DNA from 3 places in the Exiguobacterium sp. s161 genome. Region 1 is predicted to be linked to each of the others. Evidence: predicted binding sites of a transcription regulator. Region 1 holds the regulator's gene; each other region holds the start of a gene.
What was found. The regulator Rex, encoded in region 1, represses fermentation and respiration genes when NADH is low (regulators of the CRP and FNR family bind a similar motif). The targets are predictions, from matches to a motif close to TTGTGAAATATTTCACAA.
Positions count from the first base shown of each region.

Region 2: a site for Rex is predicted at 951-968, ahead of pflB (formate C-acetyltransferase). Genes of this name have one in related genera too.
Region 3: a site for Rex is predicted at 1,292-1,309, ahead of KNQ14_RS03855 (cytochrome ubiquinol oxidase subunit I). Genes of this name have one in related genera too.

Region 1 is NZ_JACSNH010000001.1:8,982-11,256, forward strand. It holds gene KNQ14_RS00080 (ATP-binding cassette domain-containing protein) at 1-739, opposite strand, end outside; gene KNQ14_RS00085 (redox-sensing transcriptional repressor Rex) at 907-1,566, shown strand; gene KNQ14_RS00090 (twin-arginine translocase TatA/TatE family subunit) at 1,566-1,766, shown strand; gene tatC (twin-arginine translocase subunit TatC) at 1,774-2,275, shown strand, end outside.
Region 2 is NZ_JACSNH010000005.1:54,129-56,403, forward strand. It holds gene KNQ14_RS12810 (DEAD/DEAH box helicase) at 1-258, opposite strand, end outside; gene KNQ14_RS12815 (hypothetical protein) at 287-715, opposite strand; gene pflB (formate C-acetyltransferase) at 1,055-2,275, shown strand, end outside.
Region 3 is NZ_JACSNH010000001.1:799,429-801,703, reverse strand. It holds gene KNQ14_RS03855 (cytochrome ubiquinol oxidase subunit I) at 1-1,173, opposite strand, end outside; gene KNQ14_RS03850 (N-acetyldiaminopimelate deacetylase) at 1,408-2,275, opposite strand, start outside.

The DNA.
Region 1 (2,275 bases):
TACCGGTGAACTTACGGCAGACATTGCGTGACAGCTCATAGACGACATTGACGACTTGGTCAAGGAAGTACCGGTCGTGCGAGACGATCAGAACGGCACCACGATAACCGCCGAGGTAACTTTCGAGCCAAGCGAGCGTATCGATATCGAGGTGGTTGGTTGGCTCATCGAGAATGAGGAGCTCTGGTGCTTGCAGGAGCATCTTCGCTAAGGCGAGACGTGTCCGTTGACCACCGGATAACGTTTGGATCCGGCGCGAATAATCGTCCGGATAAAAGCGCATGCCGTGCAGGACGGAGCGGATATTCGCTTCGAACTGATAACCACCCGCTTCTGAGAAGTCGTGTTGCGCTTGATCGTACGTCTTTAGGAGACGATCGTACGCGACCGGATCGTTCAAGATATGCTCCATGCCCATTTCGATTTCCATCCGGCGTAGTGTTCGTTCTTGTTCTTGGAGATGTTCAAAGACGGTCAGCATCTCGTTCCAGATCGTCTCGTTCGATTCAAGACCACTGTCTTGCGCGAGATAACCGATTTTGACATCCTTGCCTTTCATGATGTCGCCCGAGTCATGACTGAGTTCGCCAGCGATGATTTTGAGCAAGGTCGATTTACCGGCACCGTTTCGTCCGACGAGCGCAATCCGGTCACGCTCTTGTACTTCCAATTTGATATTTTCTAAAATCGGCTCAACGCCGAATGATTTCGAGAGTTGGTTGACTTGTAAGAGTATCATTTCCATCCATCCTTCCACCCTTTAGTCTATCACGAACAAAAGCGCGAGGTCCTGCGGAATATATTATTTGTGACTCTATGTGAAGTGGTTTACAATCAAGGAGAGTAGAAAGCTTTTTGCAAAGATTTGGGTGCCACGATGGATGTGGCCGAAGGGGGAACTGCAGGATGAATGGACCAGACACAAAAATTCCACAAGCGACAGCAAAACGGTTGCCGCTATATTATCGCTTCATCCAAAGTTTATACAATTCAGGCAAGCTCCGCGTCTCTTCTGCTGAGTTAAGCGAGGCGGTGAAGGTTGATTCAGCAACGATTCGTCGCGATTTTTCCTACTTTGGGGCATTAGGGAAGAAGGGGTATGGATATAACGTTCAACATCTCTTAACGTTTTTCCGCAAAACCTTGAATCAAGATGAGGTGACGAATGTTGCCTTAATCGGGGTCGGTCATCTCGGAACAGCGTTTGCAAATTATAACTTTTTAAAGAATAATAGTACTCGGATAGTCGTTGCGTTTGATGCGGACGAAGAGAAGGTCGGAACAACGACGCATGACGTTCCAATCTATCATGTTTCGGACATGAAAGAACAAATCGAAGCGAATCAGGTCGATGTTGCCATCTTGACGGTTCCATCCCAGTTCGCGCAGTCAGTAGCGGATGAGTTAGTCGAGTATGGTGTGACGGGCATCCTGAACTTTACGCCCGCGCGGTTGAACGTGCCAGCGAGCGTCCGGGTCCATCACATCGATTTATCGATCGAGTTGCAGTCGTTAGTTTATTTCATGAAGCATTATTCGCAATCAGCTGAAGGAGTGAAATCATAATGGAAAACCTTATCCCGTCAACTATAGCATTCATCGGACCAGGTAGCTTAGCACTAATCGGTGTCGTCGCATTAATCATCTTCGGACCGAAAAAGTTACCTGAACTTGGTCGTGCTGCGGGTCAGACATTGAAAGAGTTCAAGAGCGCAACGAACGGTATCATGGACGACGATAAAAAGGATGAACCGAAAGAGAAGTGATTGAATCATGGCGATTGATCAAGAACAAAGCGTGACGTCGCATCTAGACGAACTGCGTAAACGAATCGTCTGGTCGCTTATCATCGTCGTCGTCCTGTTCGCTGTTGCATTTCCGCTCGTCCGACCGCTCGTTCGCTTCTTGCAAGCGGACTTAAAAGAGCTCGGTATCGGTTTGAATGCCTTCAACGTCGCAGATCCTTTAATGTTGTATTTGAATCTTGCGTTCATCATCGCAATCGTGCTGGCATCGCCGTTCTGGATGTATCAACTCTGGGCATTCGTCCGCCCTGGTCTGTATGATAAGGAGCAAAAAGCGACATTGACGTATATTCCGGTCATCTTCTTTCTATTTTTGGCTGGTGTAGCCTTCTCATACTTTTGGTTGTTACCTTTCTTATTAAAAGTTTCGACTGAACTAGGGAAGGAACTCGGAATCGAACAAGTCATCGGAGTTGAGAACTACTTCAGTTTCTTAATCCGATTAACGATTCCGTTCGGTCTTCTTTTCC
Region 2 (2,275 bases), on a different contig from region 1:
TTGAATGACTTGATGAATTTGCATGACGAGTTCCCGTGTTGGTGCCGTGATCACGACTTGCACGTGTGGTTCTTCTACTTCAATCTTTTCTAAAGCTGGAATGACATAGGCAAGCGTCTTCCCTGTTCCTGTCGGCGCTTCCGCCAGGACATCTTTTCCTTCGCGCAACAACGGAATCGCTTGTTCTTGAACAGGCATCAACTCCGTAAAGCGTGCGCGTTCCCATGCTTCCTGTAAAAATGGTTTTGTAAAGTTCATAACGATTTCTCCTACTCTCTTAATTCCATCATGCCGTTACGTATTCGACATGATCTCCTGATGCATCACGGTATCCCCGTAATGTCTGTGTATATTCATTTCCTGCGTCGAGCAATCGAATATGGAATCGAATCTCGCTTTCACCGGCTTCTTCTTCTAAAATTTCGAATCCTTGGATGACACGATCCTGTAATTCTGCAGCGAGTGCCGGGTACTCCGCAAGACTCGCATACGTCGCTTTTACGTCAACCGGACGACGAACAAGCGCAATCCAATACGATTCATCATAGCCGATAAAGTCTTCATAATCAAAATCATCTTCAAATCGAATCCAGAATCCATCATTTTCGAATTCCGTGATCATTCCCGTTCGCGTTGAACCGTCCGATCCGATTTTCAGCGAGACCCAGTCTCCCGACTGATACTCTCCTTGTTGTGTTAATGATACATACTCCATTTGGCACACCTCCACGTTCTATATTCCCTTTTTCATTGTCAACGATACGTCTTAAAAATACAAGGCACCGTAGCGTGACATTCCTCACAGTTTCAACTGTTCTAGTGAATCTTTTTCAAATCAACTCATACAGTTTCCAAAAAACCTTGAATTAGCAATCTAAAACTGTTTTTTTCAAACTATTTTCATATGAATACAGAAGTAAAGAAAGCCCGTCATATCAACGTTTGTCCACTTGTTAAAACATTCACATGAACGTAAAGGGAATCTCCCCTTCCTTTTGTTACACTATTCACATAAGGAACTGATGATTAGCTCAATATTAAAGGAGTGGTATCCATGTTATTAGAAAAAACGAGTGCTTGGACGAACTTTACGTCTGGTGAATGGGTAAAGACGATCGATGTCGCAGATTTCATTCGACTCAACCGCACGGAATATACAGGAGATGATCACTTTTTAGTCGGTCCGACGCAAGCAACGGAACGTCTCTGGCAACAAATTCTACAGCTGACGAATGAAGAACGACAACGTGGTGGTGTATATGCCGTCGATGCTAAAACACCATCAACGATCCTCTCGCATGATGCAGGGTATCTGAATCGCTCACTTGAAAAAATCGTCGGTTTACAGACAGACGAACCGTTTAAACGTTCGATTCATCCGAACGGTGGGATTCGGATGGTGAATGATGCCCTAGCTGCGTATGGCTTTGAAGCAGACGAGACCGTCACGAAAACTTTCAGCGAGTACCGGAAGACACATAACCAAGGGGTTTTCGATGCCTATACCCCTGAAATGCGCGCTGCACGTAAAGCCGGTATTATCACCGGATTACCTGATGCTTATGGTCGCGGACGGATCATCGGTGACTATCGCCGTGTTGCTTTGTACGGAACGGCACGCTTGATCGAAGAACGTAAGAAGGATTTAAAGGCACGTGGCGGGTTCTTATCTGAATCGATGATTCGCGACCGTGAAGAGATGAATGAACAGTTGCGCGCATTAACGGAATTGACCGAGCTTGGAGCTCGCTATGGTTTCGATCTCTCCCGCCCTGCAGAAACAGCACAAGAAGCATTCCAGTGGGTCTATCTTGCCTATCTTGCTGCCATCAAAGAGCAAAACGGGGCAGCCATGTCACTCGGTCGAGTCTCGACGTTCCTTGATATTTATGTCGAACGTGATCTTGCGGCTGGTCGCTTGACGGAAGAGACTGCACAAGAACTCGTCGATCATTTCGTCATGAAGCTTCGGATCGTTAAGTTCTTACGGACACCAGACTACAACGATCTATTCTCAGGTGATCCGACGTGGGTAACGGAATCAATCGGTGGAATGAGTGAAGATGGACGATCAAACGTCACGAAAAGTTCATTCCGCTTCTTACACACTCTCTCGACACTTGGTCCGGCACCGGAACCGAATCTAACCGTTCTCTGGTCTACTCAGCTTCCACGCGGATTCAAGGAATTCTGTGCGAAGATGTCGATCGTTTCAAGCTCGATTCAATATGAAAACGATGATTTGATGTTACCGGTTTATGGAGATGATTACGGC
Region 3 (2,275 bases), 790 kb from region 1:
AGGTTGGCGACCAATTTCAGCATACATCCAACCTGCTTCAATGGAAATCATCGCCAGAGGTCCACCGATGAAGACACCTCTTAAAATCCATTTGTTATAAGGATTTAATTTTTTCAAACGGAATGCCAAGATGAACAAGGCAGAGATGGCAGCCAAATACATACCAATCGAAACCATGATATCGAAGAAATAGTGAACGATCAGCGGTGCTTGATCTTCTTTTGCGAACTCATTTAGACCAATGACTTCTGTATCTGGAGCTCCACCCGCAAGGATCGAGAGTGCATATGGGATTTTGACGGCTCCCTTGATTTCATAACTACCGTCTTCTTGCTGATCAAGTATCCCACCAAAGATCAATTCTGCTTCACTTGTCGTTTCAAAATGCCATTCAGCAGCCGCGAGTTTCTCTGGCTGATATTTCGCCAAGTATTTCCCTGAGAAGTCCCCGACAAGTGCAGTCGAGAAGGCAAAAATCAATCCAGCCATAACCGTTAAGCGAAGTGCTTTTTTGTGATACGCTGTTTCCGCTGCTGAGAGTGTTTTTTTGCGGAGTAAGTGGAACGCCGCGATTGCCGCCAAGATGAAGGCGACTGTCAAATAAGCCGATACGATGACGTGTGTTGCTTTTGTAGGTGTTGCTGTATTGAACATTGCTTTTAATGGTTCAATTTGCGTTAGCGTTCCGTTGACGATCTTAAATCCTTCTGGTGAGTTCATGAAGGAGTTGACCGTCGTAATGAAGAATGCTGATGCTGTCGCACCGATGACGACTGGAATCCCGATCAACCAGTGTAACCATGGGTTTTTGAATCGATCCCATGTATACAGGTAAATACCGAGGAAAATCGCTTCAAAGAAGAATGCGAATGTTTCCATGAACAGTGGTAATGCGATCGTTTGACCAGCCACTTGCATGAGTGACGGCCAAAGTAGTGATAATTGCAATCCGATGGCCGTCCCTGTCACGACACCGACTGCGACGGTAACGACGTATCCACGCGTCCACCGTCTTGCTAATAAAATATAATCCGGATCTTTGCGTTTCAGACCGATGAATTCAGCAGCGAGTACCATGAGTGGTACCCCGACGCCAATCGTCGCGAATATAATATGAAACGCTAATGTGAGCCCTGTCAACAATCGACTGAGCAATACGGGATCATTGAACATGTATATAGCCCCCTCTTCCTAAAACATACTTCTCTATATGGTCTATAACCGTATCATAGAGAACATAACCCTTTATGTCTGTTTATAATGTTTGATGTAACAAATTGTTCACATGTGCACGTGATTTTTTTCACAAAATGTTCGAAAACTCCTATTCTTACATATATAAAAAGCTCTCCCATTCTTGATTTCGAAAGGGAAAGCTTAATGTCCTTCATTATTTCATAAAACTTTTTAAACATATTCTCGGAAATAATGATCGAGTAAATCAATCACAAATGGAATCGCGGATTCATCCGGATTCAAGGTTGGTTGGTGAAGTCCAGATGTCGGATTGTCGACTCCGAGCCAAAACATCATCCCTGGAATTTCCTTCAACATGAATCCGAAGTCTTCTCCTGTCATTGCTGCATCACATTCAATGTAGTTCGCATTCATCTTGACGAATGATGAAAATTTATCAACGATGTGTCGGTCATTGACGACCTCGTAATAACGATTTCCGAATTGTAGATCAATCTTGACGCCAAAGGAAGCTTCGATTCCTCGAATGATGTCACGAACGCGTCGTTCCAGTTTTTCCATGTCTTCTCCATTGAGTGCGCGCATCGTACCGTCAAGAACAGCTCTACCGGCGATGACGTTTTCCCGAATCCCGGCATCGACCTTTCCGATCGTAATGACGCTACAGTTCATCGGATTGATCGATCGACTGACGATTGTTTGCAATTGCATGATTAAGGCTGCTTGCGCAACGACCGTATCAATCGTCAAATGAGGAAAGGCCGCATGACCACTTTGACCATAGATCGTGATATGGACTTCTCGAGCACTCGCGAACAAGACGCCGGGACGGCTCGCAATCGTACCGACTGGATATTCCGGTGCGACGTGAAGACCATACATCTCACTTGGACGATATTTTTCAAACAACGGACTTTTAATCATCGGTTCTGCCCCGCCCGGACCTTCTTCCGCTGGTTGGAATAAAAAGACGACATCATCCATGACCGGCAATTCAATGATTCGTTTCATCAATCCCAACGCAATCGACGTGTGCATATCGTGACCACAGGCATGCATGAAGCCTGGATGTTCCGAA